One region of the Mesorhizobium sp. M1227 genome, then DNA from elsewhere that is predicted to be linked to it. Evidence: riboswitches for the same ligand, from Rfam matches in the RefSeq annotation. Region 1 holds a riboswitch; the other holds the start of a gene.

Evidence for each region. Region 1 has a riboswitch for cobalamin ahead of NKH28_RS06490 (DUF1636 family protein). Riboswitches for the same ligand answer to the same signal wherever they lie in the genome.
Region 2: linked by a shared signal. The riboswitch ahead of metE (5-methyltetrahydropteroyltriglutamate--homocysteine S-methyltransferase) and the one ahead of NKH28_RS06490 (DUF1636 family protein) in region 1 are both predicted to bind cobalamin.

The regions. Positions count from the first base shown of each region.
Region 1 covers NZ_JAMYLZ010000003.1:197,587-204,832, reverse strand. The annotation lists gene NKH28_RS06520 (NADH-quinone oxidoreductase subunit D) at 1-652, opposite strand, end outside; gene NKH28_RS06515 (four helix bundle protein) at 719-1,096, opposite strand; gene NKH28_RS06510 (NADH-quinone oxidoreductase subunit C) at 1,130-1,732, opposite strand; gene NKH28_RS06505 (NuoB/complex I 20 kDa subunit family protein) at 1,738-2,319, opposite strand; gene NKH28_RS06500 (NADH-quinone oxidoreductase subunit A) at 2,310-2,675, opposite strand; gene NKH28_RS06495 (winged helix-turn-helix domain-containing protein) at 3,011-4,210, shown strand; cobalamin riboswitch at 4,240-4,443, shown strand; gene NKH28_RS06490 (DUF1636 family protein) at 4,482-4,916, shown strand; gene cobW (cobalamin biosynthesis protein CobW) at 4,913-5,953, shown strand; gene NKH28_RS06480 (cobaltochelatase subunit CobN) at 5,972-7,246, shown strand, end outside.
Region 2 covers NZ_JAMYLZ010000030.1:2,859-10,104, forward strand. The annotation lists gene tyrS (tyrosine--tRNA ligase) at 1-252, shown strand, start outside; partial or broken gene NKH28_RS26045 (MFS transporter) at 483-1,827, shown strand; gene NKH28_RS26050 (helix-turn-helix transcriptional regulator) at 2,012-2,845, shown strand; gene NKH28_RS26055 (hypothetical protein) at 3,150-3,536, opposite strand; cobalamin riboswitch at 3,930-4,130, shown strand; gene metE (5-methyltetrahydropteroyltriglutamate--homocysteine S-methyltransferase) at 4,225-6,570, shown strand; gene NKH28_RS26065 (FMN-binding negative transcriptional regulator) at 6,669-6,887, opposite strand; gene NKH28_RS26070 (dihydrodipicolinate synthase family protein) at 6,922-7,246, opposite strand, start outside.

The DNA.
Region 1 (7,246 bases):
AAAAACCCCAGGCCCATGCGTCGGCCAGAGACACCGTCGCGATGTCGACATTGCGCTGCTTGAAGATACGGTTGCCGGTCAAAAGCGCGTCGAGATCGTCGACCGATTTCAGGAATGGGTCGATCCACTTGCCGATGTCCTCGATCAGCTTCTGCGGCAGATCCTGATGGACGCCCCCGGGGCGGAAATAGGCAGCATGCATGCGCGAGCCCGAGGCGCGCTCATAGAACACCATCAGCTTTTCGCGCTCGACGAAGCCCCACAGCGGCGGCGTCAGCGCGCCGACATCCATCGCCTGCGTCGTCACGTTGAGGATATGCGACATGATGCGGCCGATTTCCGAATAGAGAACTCGGATCAACTGGCCCCGCTTCGGCACCTCGATACCGAGCAGCCGCTCCGCGGCAAGCGCAAAGGCATGCTCCTGGTTCATCGGCGCGCAATAATCGAGCCGGTCGAGATAGGGCACGGCCTGCAGATAAGTCTTGGCCTCGATCAGCTTTTCCGTGCCGCGGTGCAACAGCCCGATATGCGGGTCAACGCGATCGACGACTTCGCCGTCAAGCTCCAGCACAAGGCGCAAAACGCCATGCGCCGCAGGGTGTTGAGGGCCAAAATTGATGTTGAAGTTGCGGACCGAAGTTTCAGCCATTTTGGCGTCTCTGGCGAAGAGTCAGTAGTGAGTAGTGAGTAGTGATCATCAATCTCAATGCCTGCTTCATTCCGCCTGCTTGGCCTGCACCGTTCGGATAAGAGATCTCGTCATTTTTCCAATCTCTTCGCATCGCAGCAGCAGCTCAATCTCGTTGTCATTTCGTAGCAGGCCAACCCGGCATGCCAGTAGTATGTGCGTTTCCAGTTCCTTCAACGAACCTTGCGCCATGCGCAAAAATTGAACGAACGAACCTCTGTTCTCCCGACCGTACCCCTCCGCGATATTGGCTGCGATCGACACCGCCGATCGGCGCATTTGAGAGGTCATGCCGTAGATCTCCTCTCTCGGAAACCCTTTGGTGATGCGGTAACAATCTTCAGCGAGTAGCATCGCCGATTGCCACACCTTCAGGTCACGATAAGATTCGATCCGTTGCTCCAATTCTTTCCTACCGACTACTCACTATTTCACTACTCACTGTTTCGCCTTCTCATCCCCCGGAAGCACGTAATCCGTACCTTCCCACGGAGACAGAAAATCGAAATTGCGGAATTCCTGCTTGAGCTCCACCGGCTCGTAGATGACGCGCTTGGCTTCGTCGTCGTAACGCACCTCGACGAAGCCGGTCAGCGGAAAGTCCTTGCGCAGCGGATGGCCTTCAAAGCCGTAGTCGGTCAGGATCCGCCGCAGATCGGGATGGCCCGAAAACAGCACGCCGTAGAGATCGTAGGTCTCGCGCTCGAACCAGTCGGCGCCGGGATATATCCCGGTGATCGACGGCACGAGCGTCTCTTCGTCGGCCTGGACCTTGAGCCGGATGCGGATATTCTGCTTCGGCGACAGCAGGTGATAGACGACGTCGAAGCGCTTTGCCCGTGACGGATAATCGGCGCCGCAAACGTCGATGATCGAAATGAACTGGCATTTCGGGTCGTCGCGCAGGAAGGTCACCACCTCGATCAGGTCGCGCGGCTCGACCGAGATAGTGAGTTCGCCATAGGCGAGCACCGCCGCGCCGATCCGGCCGATCAGCTTCTCGCCGAGATAGGTCGAGAGGTCATTCAACGCCTGGGTCATGCCGCTCACCGCTCGATCGTGCCGGTGCGGCGGATCTTCTTCTGCAGCAGAAGGATGCCGTAGAGCAGCGCTTCGGCGCTCGGCGGACAGCCGGGCACGTAGATGTCGACCGGCACGATGCGGTCGCAGCCGCGCACCACCGAATAGGAATAATGGTAATAGCCGCCGCCATTGGCGCAGGAGCCCATCGAGATGACGTAGCGCGGCTCCGGCATCTGGTCGTAGACCTTGCGCAGCGCCGGCGCCATCTTGTTGGTCAGCGTGCCGGCGACGATCATGATGTCGGACTGGCGCGGAGACGCGCGCGGCGCCACGCCGAAGCGCTCGCTGTCATAGCGCGGCATCGACGTGTGGATCATCTCGACGGCGCAGCAGGCGAGGCCAAACGTCATGAACATCAGCGAGCCGCTGCGCGCCCAGGTGATCAGCGCCTCGGTCGAGGTGACGAGAAAGCCCTTGTCGGCGAGCTCGTTGTTGATCTCCAGGAAGAATGGATCGTCGGACCCGACCGGCCTGCCGGTGTTGGGATCGATGAGGCCCTTGGGCTTCGGCGCGACGAGCGTACCGGAACTGTCGTTCAATCCCATTCCAGCGCTCCTTTTTTCCATTCATAGGCAAAGCCGATGGTCAACACCGCCAAAAACACCATCATCGACCAGAAACCGAGCATGCCGATCTGGCTGAACGACACCGCCCACGGAAACAGGAAGGCCACCTCCAGATCGAAGATGATGAACAGGATCGACACCAGGTAGAAGCGGATATCGAACTTCATGCGGGCGTCGTCGAACGAGTTGAAGCCGCACTCGTAGGCGGAAAGCTTTTCCGGATCGGGGTTGCGGTAGGCCACCAGGAACGGTGCGGCGAGCAGCGCCAGCCCGACGATCAGCGCCACGCCGATGAACAGGACGATGGGCAGGTACGAACCTAAAAGTGCGTTCATGCTGCAGTTTCCGTTGGCGGCCAATCCACTCTGATTACAGCACCGGACCCACTTGCGGAAGCGTGACAGTTTAACCACTGAACCGTTTTAAGGGGGCTCTATGCTGCAACGCGGCGAGGGTTAGCGCAGCGCTTTCGGCGAAGCAAGTCAAACCTTGTTCAAATCGCGGTGCTGGACGGCATATCCGGGAAAACTGGTCCGATCCGCTCCTGTTTGATTTCCTTCACTTTTTACTCCACTTTTCTCTCCTGACATGGATGCCGCCAAAACCCTGTTAGCATGGCACGGAATCGCAGGTCATTTTCTCTGTCTAAAATCGTCCGGATGCCGCCTTCATGAAGGAAAAAATCTCGCTTGCCATGGCCCGCCGCATTGCGCTGGCGGCACAGGGATTCAATGACCCGCGCCCCACCGGCACGCCTGACCGCCGGCATCTGGCCCGCGTGCTTGCCCGTACCGGCCTGCTGCAGATCGATTCCGTCAGCGCCGTGGTGCGCGCCCACTATATGCCGCTCTATTCGCGGCTTGGCCCCTACAAGCTGGCGCTGCTCGACGACGCCGCCGTAACGCGCAAGCGCATGGTCTTCGAATATTGGGCGCACGAAGCCTCCTTCTTGCCGGTCGAGACCTATCCGCTGATGCGCTGGCGCATGCAGCGGGCCGAGTGCGGCGACGAAATGTACAGCGGACTGGCCAAATGGGGTCGCGAGCACGCCGCCTATATCGAAGACATCTATCGCGAGGTCGCCGAACGAGGCCCGATCGCGGCGTCGGCTTTCGAAGGGCAGAAGGGTTCGGGCGGCTGGTGGGGCTGGAGCCATGCCAAGCACGCCTTCGAATGGCTGTTCTGGGCCGGCCGCATCACCACGGCGCATCGCCGCGGCTTCGAACGGTTCTACGATCTGCCGGAGCGCGTGCTGCCGCCAACAATACTGAGTCTGCCAACGCCCTCCCCCGAAGACGCTCACCGCGAATTGCTGCGCATCTCGGCCCGCGCCCACGGCATCGCCACGGCAGGCGACCTGCGCGACTATTTCCGCCTCTCGCCCGCCGACATCAAGGGCCGCATCGAGGAGCTGGTCGAGGCCGGCGAGCTGTTGCCGGTGAGCGTCGACGGCTGGAACAAAACAGCCTATCTCCACAAGGACGCCCGTTTGCCGCGCAGGATCGAGGCGCGCGCCTTGCTCGCGCCGTTCGATCCTGTCGTCTTCGAACGATCGCGCACCGAGCGGTTGTTCGACTTCCACTACCGCATCGAGATCTACACGCCGGCCGAAAAGCGCCGGTATGGCTATTATGTGCTGCCATTCCTGCTCGGCGACAGCATCGTCGGGCGCGTTGACCTCAGGGCCGACCGTCCGGCCGGCGTATTGCGCGTCCATGCCGCCTATGCGGAGCCCGGCGCCCCGCCACAAACCGCTGCCGAACTCTTCAAGGAATTGAAGCAGATGCAGGGCTGGCTCGGCCTGGAACGCATCGAGGTGACCGCCGCCGGCGATTTGGGCCGGCCGCTCGCGGATATCGCCGCGCCATAGACGTGCGTTGACACAACTGCCTCCACAAGCCTAAATCCGTTCCAGACGGTCCCCTGCCCGCAACGGCAGGGGCCAAGAGGGAATGCGGTGCGAAATCTCGATTTCAAATCCGCGGCTGTCCCCGCAACTGTAAGCGACGAGCCAAGGCCGAAAACCACTGGGATATTCCCGGGAAGGCGGCACCCAGGCGATGACCCGCGAGCCAGGAGACCTGCCGTCTAGGACCTAAGAATCCGATCGCCTGGCGGGTTTTCCGGGCAAGGAGCCTGATTTGGAACGCGACAGCAGTTTTCCGGCTGAGACAGCGGATTTATTGTCCGGCCATGGTGATTCCCCGGCCGGCGTTACCGTCATCGTCTGCTCGTCCTGCCGTGACGAGACCGGTTCGGACGCTCATCCACGCGCCGGCGAACTGCTCGCAGAGGACACGCGCCGCGCTGCTTCCAGCGACAACATCAAAATCCGCACCGTCGAATGCCTCGGCAATTGCAAGCGCCGGCTCAGCGCGGCCATGCTGCGCGACGGCTGCTGGAGCTACGTCTTCGGTGATCTGATCACGACCAGCGGCGCCGATCTCGTCACCGGGGCAAAGCTGTTCGCCACCTCGACGGATGGGCTCATTCCATGGCGCGGCCGTCCCGATTGCCTGAAGCGCGGCCTGGTTGCCCGCATCCCTCCCCTTGACCTTTTGAAGGACCTGACATGACCGCTGCCTCCCTTTCGCGCGTTCCCTGCACCGTGGTCACCGGCTTTCTCGGCGCCGGCAAGACGACGTTGATCCGCCATTTGCTCGAAAACGCCAAAGGCAAGCGCCTGGCCATCATCGTCAACGAGTTCGGCGACATCGGCATCGACGGCGAGATCCTGAAGGGCTGCGGCATCGACACCTGCCCCGAGGAAAACATCGTCGAGCTGGCCAATGGTTGCATCTGCTGCACCGTCGCCGACGATTTCGTCCCAGCGCTGGACCAGATCCTGTCGCTGACGCCGAGGGTCGACCACATCCTGATCGAGACATCCGGCCTCGCTTTGCCCAAGCCGCTGGTCCAGGCCTTCCAGTGGCCGTCGGTGAAAAGCCGCGTGACGGTGGACGGCGTCATTGCCGTGGTCGACGGACCGGCGCTGGCTGATGGCCGCGTAGCCAACGACATGGACGCCCTGCAGGCCCAGCGCGCGCAGGACGAGACGCTCGACCATGACGATCCGGTCGAGGAAGTGTTCGAGGACCAGCTCGCCTGCGCCGACCTGATCATCCTGTCGAAGAGCGACCTGATGGACGCAGCCGGCTCGGCCCGTGCCAATGCCGTCATCGGCAAGCACGTTGCGCGGGCGGTGAAGATCGTACCGACTTCGCAAGGCAAGGTCGACCCGTCGGTGCTGCTCGGCCTCGGCCTCGCCGTCGAGGACGACATCGAGAACCGCAAGACCCACCACGACGACGAGCTCGACCACGAACATGACGATTTTGACTCGTTCGTCATCGACATCGCGTCCGTGTCCAACCCGGACGAGCTCGCACAACGGGTCGCCACGGCGGCGGAGGAAGAAAACGTGTTGCGCGTCAAGGGTTTCGTCGAAGTCGGCGGCAAGCCGATGCGGCTCCTGCTGCAGGCCGTCGGTCCGCGCGTCAACCACCATTACGACCGCGCCTGGACCGCTGAAGACGACCGCCGCTCGCGCCTCGTCGTCATCGGCCTGAAAGGGCTGAACCGCCCGGCCATCGAGCGTATCCTCGCCGGCTGACCCCAGGTACGAGCCGCGATGCACATCCTCACCACCACATCCGCCTCGCTCGACGATCTCGCCGAGCCTGTCGATCTCAGGCAAACGCCTGCGGATGTCGTGGCGCTGTCCTTCACCGACAGCGACCTGGCCGGGCTGGCGGCGGCGTGGAAGGCAGATGCGCACCGCCTGCCGTCGATGCGGCTCGCCGCCTTGCGCGACCTGCGCCATCCGATGTCCGTCGACCTGTGGATCGACAGTGTCGCCCGCCACGCCAAGGTCATTCTGGTCCGCATCCTCGGCGGCTATGACTGGTGGCGCTATGGCTGCGACCAGCTCGCCGCTATCGCGCGAAATCGCGGTATCAAGCTGGCGCTCCTACCGGGCGAGAGCCACGACGAGGATTTGCGACTGATCGAAGGCTCGACGCTGCCGCGCGAGGAGTTGGACGCCCTGCTTGGCTACTTCCGCGAGGGCGGGCCGGCAAATATGACGGCGCTGGTGCAGAGGCTGGCAAGTCTCGCTGGATCGGGTGCGGCGGTAGCCGAACCTGTTAGCGTGCCAAAGGCGGGATTTTACGAGCCGGGACTGGGGGTTGTAGAACGCGGTGTCCCCCTCTCCCTCGAGGGGAGGGTCCGGCCGCAGGCCGGGGGTGGGGTCCTCTCCGAAGCGCGCCTGCACAAAACGTCGAGCACTGCCGTGACGACCCCACCCGGCCCCGCGGGTCCCCTCGAGGGGGAGGGGGACGTCGTGCCAATTCTCTTCTACCGTTCGATGCTGCTCGCGGCCGATGTCGCGCCCATCGACGCGCTTTTCGAAGCCCTGCGCCACCGCGGCATGGCTCCCGTGCCTATGTTCGTCTCCAGCCTCAAGGACCCGGCGTCGCTCGCCTTTGTCGCAACCGCGCTCGCAACCCTGAAGCCTGCCGCCATCATCACCGCCACAGCTTTCGCCTCGGGTGCCGAGCCCGGCGTTGAAACCCTGTTCGACCGCGCCGGCGTGCCGGTGTTCCAGGTCATCGTCGCAACCACCCGCCGCGACATCTGGCAAACCAATCAGCGCGGCCTGACGCCCGCCGACCTTGCCATGCATGTCGTCCTGCCCGAGCTCGACGGCCGCATCCTGGCCGGCGCCATTTCATTCAAGGGCGAAAGCGAAACCGACCCGGCGCTGGGCTTCCGCGCCTTCGCCAACCGGCCTGAGCCCGACCGCGTGGCGCAAGTGGCGAACCGTGTCGAGGCCTTCGTGCGCCTGCAGCGGACGCCGCGTGCGGAGCGCAAGCTCGCCATCCTGATCCCCGACTATCCGAGCGCC
Region 2 (7,246 bases), on a different contig from region 1:
GGGCAGGGCGAAGCCGCAGAGGGGCTACCGACGCTTCATCTAAATGACGCCGAGGGGTTGGCCGGAGTAGCCCTTGTGGATTTGCTGGTACGCGCCGGATTGACCTCCTCCAAAGGGGAAGCGCGAAGGGCGATCTCGGGACGAGGTGTGCGGATCAACGGCAACGTTGTCGAGGTTGATACAATGATATCTTCCCAAGACCTCCCGATCCGGCTTTCGCTCGGCCGGAAGCGCCACACTGTTGTAAAGTAGGGTTTCAGCAAATGCTGTCGCAGAAATTCTGCCCGCTTAGCGGATATTGCAGACATTCGCGTCGAGTTCCCTGAGGAATGTCGAGAGACACTCCTCAGGGGGTAGTTAAGGCCGCCAAGTTTTCTGGGTTAGCAGGCGCGCCACTGTGGCAGCTTGGCTTGTATGGCGAGGCCATGGTTGAGTGAGGCGAACCAAATCCAGCCCCGCGGTCGATCCCGAAGCTTCCCACAATGGCGAAGAGAACATCTTCACTGGTTCCTTTTCAGCACAAGACCTTCCGTTCGCTATGGTCGGCTGCACTCATTTCGAACCTTGGCACCCTAGTGGAAGGTGCGGCGGCAGCTTGGCTGATGACGAGCATCGCCACCTCCCATGGAATGGTGGCGCTCGTCCAGTCATCGACCACCCTCCCCTACATGATCTTCTCGCTCGCGGCGGGAGCGCTCGCGGACAAGTTTGACCGTCGCCGGATCATGTTGACTGCGCAACTGCTGATGGTCTGCGTATCCGCCGTCCTGGCGTTCCTGACCTATGCGGGGAATGACACCCTGGACCCTTCTGGGTCTCACCTTCCTAGTCGGCTGTGGTTGGGCATTGCACGATCCCTCTTGGCAAGCCTCCATGGGAGATATCCTGCCTCGCGAACACCTGCCAAGCGGGGTTGCGCTCAACGGCATGAGCTACAATCTCATGCGCAGCATCGGGCCGGCGATTGGCGGCATAATCGTGGCCACAGCCGGTGCGGCCTTCGCGTTCCTCTTCAACGTCCTTTGCTACTTCGCTCTGATCGCTGCGCTGTTGCGATGGAAAGCCGAACGGGCGCGACAAGCGCTGCCGCGGGAGGCTTTCGGCAGTGCGATGGCGGCGGGCTTCCGTTACGTGCTCTTGTCGCCGAACCTTCTCAAGGTGATGTGCCGGAGTTTCATTTTCGGCCTCACCGCCGTTGTCATTTTGGCTCTCCTGCCGTTGGTCGCTCGCGAACAGATCAAAGGGACCGCAGTCACCTACGGCGTGATGCTCGGCTTCTTCGGCCTGGGAGCGATTTGCGGCGCGCTCCTCATCGGGCGGGTCCGAGAAATTCTCTCCAACGAATGGGTCATTCGCGGTGCGTTCTTTGTATTGGCGATCAGCTGCTTCTTTCGGGCATGGAGCGAGCACGTTGGGCTGAGCTGTCTCAACCTCATGCCAGCCGGCGCGGCCTGGATTCAATCATTCTCGCTGTTTACGTCACAGTGCAGCTTTCGTCGCCGCGGGGGGTGGTTGGACGCGCCCTCTCTCTATCAGACGGCCACATACGGCGGCATGGCGGCGGGAAGCTGGCTTTGGGGCGAACTGGCGGATGTCCAAGGTGTTTCGGGAGCCTTGCTCGTCCGCCAGCTGGTTCTTGTCATTGGGGGACTGATGGGCATCCTTCTGCGTCAGCCGGATTTTGAAACGCTCAATCTGGATCCGACCAACAAGTTCAGCGAACCGACGCTGCAACTTGACCTGCGGCCACGAAGCGGCCCGATCATGGTGATGGTCGACTATCGTGTCGATCAGAGAGATCCAGACTCGCCCACAATAATTATCTGAAGTTCAGCAGTAATTTTTGATCGCCCATTCGTGCTGTGTACCAGCCCTGTGTCTTGCGCAAGTGGTCACGAACGGCTGCCGGAGCCTCGAAGACGCCCTAAAAACACATGCTGCGATTTTTGAACACGCTTGACGATTAGATTAATTCATCCACAATGCGTGTGTTGAACACGCGAGGTGAGTTATGAACATGAAAGAGCTTAGGGTTCGACTGGGCATGACTCAAAAAGATTTGGCAGAGCAGATGGCAACGACGCAACAGACTGTGGCCCGTTGGGAAACAGGCAAAACGCAGTTGAACGTCGAGCAGATCAAGGACCTTTGTCTCACGTTGAAATGCACGGTCGAGGAGCTGCTGGGCTGGAAGATTGATGTCGAGGAGTGGCGCACGAGCCCGTTTGCAATTGCCGATGCCGAAACGCGATACGGCACGCTCAGAATCAAGACGACTGTTGGCAGCCGCCAATATCCTATCGATGAAAAGGCGCGTGAATCGATTTTACGTCAGTTGAAGGAACTTCATAATCTTCGTAGAAATAACACAAGCAGGCCATGGCTGTATTGTTGGAGCCTTGACAACAAAATACTCTTGATAAATCCGCAATATGTCCGCACCATTGAGCTTATCGGTGAAGATGTAGAGGAGATGCCAGAGTATTATCATCCAGAAATCTATCGGGCTTTGGATGACTGGGATAAGGGTGAGGTTTCAGGAAAGCTGAAGAAAGAATGCGATGCCATCATCGCAGAGATGGGTGATCAGGAAGCCGTGCGCATGGCCTCCTATGTTCGCGTCACATATGACGACGGAGAAGATGAGTGGAACTTCTTGGATGAAGAAACCGCTACGACTTTCTTCGGATTGGAAGCTGCGACCTTTGACGTTCCCCAGTGTAGTTTCGCCGAAGTGGAGGAAGAAGGTTACTACCGAGCGCGATACGCCAACCTTGATCGCGTCGCGGTGATGCAGGTTCCAAGCGACCGTTATCACAGATTGACCGCGCCCGAGGAAGCTTAGAACCATCCACGAAGGGCGCATGTTACATCTCGACCTTGCGTGGTGCGTTTTCAGTACGAGATGACGTTAAGCGTGGGTAGTGGCAGGTAAGAGTGCTCGACCAGAAGCTCAACTGCCTCCTCAATATCGCTGCCGATGTGCCGCAGGACACGTCCACGGGAGCGTGGATAGGCGTGAAGTTCCTGCACTCCACGGTCCGCTCTCCCATCGCCGGTGTGTGCCCGACGCCATCTTGTGGACGAGCTTGGCCGCCTGCACCCGGTTGTATTCCGGCTTGCGGTCCGCCGCGATGGCTATCTCCATGTCAATCGGCGCCGAACTTTGACTGCCCGCTGCTTTTGATGAATTTGGCGAGGTCCCGCGCATAAACACTCTTGGTCTTCTCCTTGAGGCCCTGTGTCGCGAACTTGTGGTCCAGCAGGGCAAACAGGTCCAAGTCCCCTTCCGCCTGTGGCGCTGGCTTGCCCTCACCGCCCTCGGCTTCCCAATTGGGGACCGCTTCTGCGCGCTGCACCGTGGCGATTGTCCGCCCAAGACGCATCACAAGATCGAACGCCAAACCGTGCGCGTGCACGACGATTTGCCGCTCGGCCTCATTTGGACAGGACTTGAGCTGGCCCGGTGGTTTGAGCCGGGTTACCTTGAGCCGGTGGGCTGCGAACAAGCAGTTCGAGACATTGGCCTCGATCACTTCGCAACACGCCGCTGCGCCTGGCCTCGGTGTGCTCCCCCCGAAATCGTTGTGTCATATCACCGAGGGCATCACGGCCAACAGCTTCCACATGGGCAACAGCCTCGCCATTGAGCCGAATAGCGGTCGGAAGCTCGGAGCCGAAGTTCGACGCCGAGGTGGCGTTCGCATGATGCGGGAAGCAGCACCACGGCGCTTGCCGGTAGTTTGCCGCCGGCAGCCGACGAACTCCTATCCTCCTGGACCGCTGTGCGTTATTGCTTTGATTTACCGGCCGCTCAAGGCTTCCATAGTTTCGCTTTCAAGGCGACCTTTGGCAACATGGCAACCGAAATTTAACATAACGACATAAACATTTCTTTATGCGACGTTGACAAAGAAGCGAACTGCGGTAATTGTCTCCTGTGTCGTGGTTCTCCGTACGGCGCTGCCGCAGCGGAGCTAAGAGGGAAGCCGGTGCGATGCCGGCGCTGCCCCCGCAACTGTTAGCGGCGAGCCAACCCCACTCATGTCACTGAGGCGAATAGCCTTGGGAAGACGGGTAGAGGCTATGACCCCGCGAGCCAGGAGACCTGCCACGGCGAATTACGTCCACGGGCGGGGTGTCTCGATGGCCGCTGCAGCCTGGCGTTCGTGCCGGCCTGCTAGCGCCTTCCTTGTCACCGACGCCCCAACCATCGGGGTATGCATGACTGTCTCTCAGCAAATTCCTGTAGCAACGCTCGGCGTGCCCCGCTTCGGTCGTCGGCGAGAACTGAAATTCGCGCTTGAAAGCTACTGGTCCGGAAAATCGTCCGCTGCCGACCTTCTCACGACGGCGAAGGCGCTCCGTGCCGCTAGCTGGGAGGAGCAACGCGATCGCGGCGTGTCGAAAATCCCGTCGAACGACTTCTCGCTTTACGACCATGTGCTCGACACCGCAGCCATGGTCGGCGCCCTTCCGTCCCGTTACGTCTGGAATGGCGGCGAGGTCCCACTCGACATCTACTTCGCTATGGCGCGCGGCAACCAAGGTCAGACGGAGGATTGTGGGCACGGTGGTCACCAGCATGCGGCTCATCGGCCTGGCGTAACCGCGATGGAAATGACCAAGTGGTTTGACACCAACTATCACTACATTGTGCCGGAACTAGACGATGATCAGACGTTCGCTCTTTCGTCGACGAAGCCGGTTGATTACTTCCTCGAGGCTAAAGCCCTCGGCATTCACACACGCCCAGTCATCCTTGGACCGGTCACCTTCCTCAAGCTGGCTAAATCGCCTGCCGAAGGCTTCGATCCCATCGCGCTCCTACCACGGCTTCTGCCCGTCTACGAGCAACTCCTGCGGAGCTTGAAGCTGTCGGGCGCCGATTGGGTGCAGATCGATGAGCCAGCGCTTGTCCTCGATCTGAACCCGAACGAACGAGCTGCGTTCGAATTCGCCTATGGCCAGCTGTCAAAAGCCGTGCCCGAGTTGAAAATCATGCTGGCTACCTATTTCGGGCCGCTGGGAGACAATCTCGAAACCGCGGTTTCTCTGCCCCTGGCCGGGCTGCATATTGATCTCGTGCGCGCTCCCGAGCAGCTGGAAACGGTGGGTCGGCTCGCACCGAAGGATCTGGTGCTCTCGCTTGGCTTGATCGATGGCCGCAACGTCTGGCGTGCGAACGCGCCCGCCATTCTCGACCGCATCAAACCGATCGTCGCCGGCTGGCCCTTGGACCGCGTCGAGATCGCGCCTTCTTGCTCGATGCTGCATGTGCCGATCGACCTCCGCATGGAGACGGAGCTCGACGCGGACATCAGGTCGTGGCTCGCCTTCGCGGCCCAGAAGACCGACGAGTTGGTGATGCTTGCCCGGGCCCTGTCCCAAGGCAGGGATGCGGTGGCAGGCGCGTTGAAAGCGTCTGCCGAGGCTGCCGCCACTCGCCTGACATCCACGAAGATCCATGACCCGCTTGTTGAGGGGCGGATCGCCAGCATTGACGACAGCATGAAGCGACGAGAGAGCGCTTTTGCCGAGCGCTCCAGAGTCCAGGCCGGCACGCTCGGGCTGCCGCCGTTCCCCACGACGACTATCGGGTCCTTCCCGCAGACGCCGCAGGTACGCAGGGCGCGGGCCGCTCATGCGAAGGGCCAGCTGAGCTATGTCGACTACGAGACCTTCCTGAAGAAGGAGATCGAGGCTGCAATTTGCTGGCAGGAAGAGATCGGGCTGGACGTGCTGGTGCACGGTGAGTTCGAACGAAACGACATGGTACAGCATTTCGGCGAGCAGCTGTCCGGCTTCGCCTTCACCCAGCATGCCTGGGTGCAGAGCTATGGGTCGCGTTACGTGCGCCCCCCCATCATCTTCGGCGACGTATCGAGGCCCAATCCGATGACGCTGCGCTGGTGGCAGTTCGCCCAGTCGCTTACGGAAAACCCTGTGAAGGGAATGCTCACAGGCCCAGTGACCATTCTCAACTGGTCATTTGTTCGCGAGGACGTACCCCGCTCCGAAGCATGCCGCCAGATCGCGCTCGCCATCCGCGACGAAGTGACGGATCTCGAATGGTCCGGCGCAAGGATGATCCAGATCGATGAGGCCGCGTTTCGCGAAGGATTGCCACTGCGCCAGTCTGATTGGAACGACTATCTCGACTGGGCTGTCGAATGCTTCCGGATCGCTTCAACGGGTGTAAAGGACGCGACTCAAATCCATACCCACATGTGCTATTCGGAGTTCAACGAGATCATCGACGCGATCGCTGAAATGGATGCGGATGTCATTTCGATTGAGACGTCGCGCTCGAAAATGGAACTGCTGGACGCCTTCACGAGCTCCAAATATCCGAATGAAATCGGGCCCGGAGTCTACGACATTCACTCACCACGGGTCCCGGAAGTCGGCGAGATTTCGGATCTCGTCATGCTTGCCCGCGAGCGACTGTCCGATGCCCAACTGTGGGTAAACCCGGACTGTGGCCTCAAAACCCGCAAGTGGGAGGAGGTCCGCCCTGCCCTCATGAACATGGTTGCTGCAGCACGCGCGCTCCGGGAGAAAGTGTAGGCCGGAAGGTTTCCTGGTTGCTCACCATGTGGTGAGTTACCGGCTGCCGCATGTGGGCCGTGAATGTGCCAAAACGCGATCACATCCTTTGAAATAAGTCACTCGAGCGAGAAAGTGCACTTTCCTTCGGCACGTGTACTAATCGCGCAGGAATAAAGGGTACCGTTTTCTCCCTGTGACGTGTCAAGTTCGAAGGGGATGTGATTGGCGTCGAGACCGCTCCGGCCATGGGTTATCAGCATGCCAAGTGCGCTGTTCTCGATCAGTTCGTAAAGGACTTCTCGGCTCGGTTCATCGAAATGCGCGGGTACATACATGACAGGTTCCTTCACTGGCCGCCGGGTTCGCTGTTCACCGGCTGGCATCCGATGGCAAGCGTTCCAACGCGGCGGCTATCTGGCGCTTCGCTGCTGAGGGCAGAGGCAGGATGGGACGCGGGGGGTCGGCACGGCAAATGTCGAGCAATTCGGCAAGTGCATAGACGACGCGAAGGCTCGAGAACTCCTTGAAGAGGCTCCAGAGCGGCGCAAGCGTGGCATCGATCCGTCGCGCTTCGGCCGCATCGCCCTGTTGCGCCGCCGTGACGATCTTCACGCAGACCTCGGGCAGGATGCCGGCGAGGACGCTGTACCATGTGTCGGCGCCGGCGATCATGGCCTCTGCGGCGTTCCAGTCG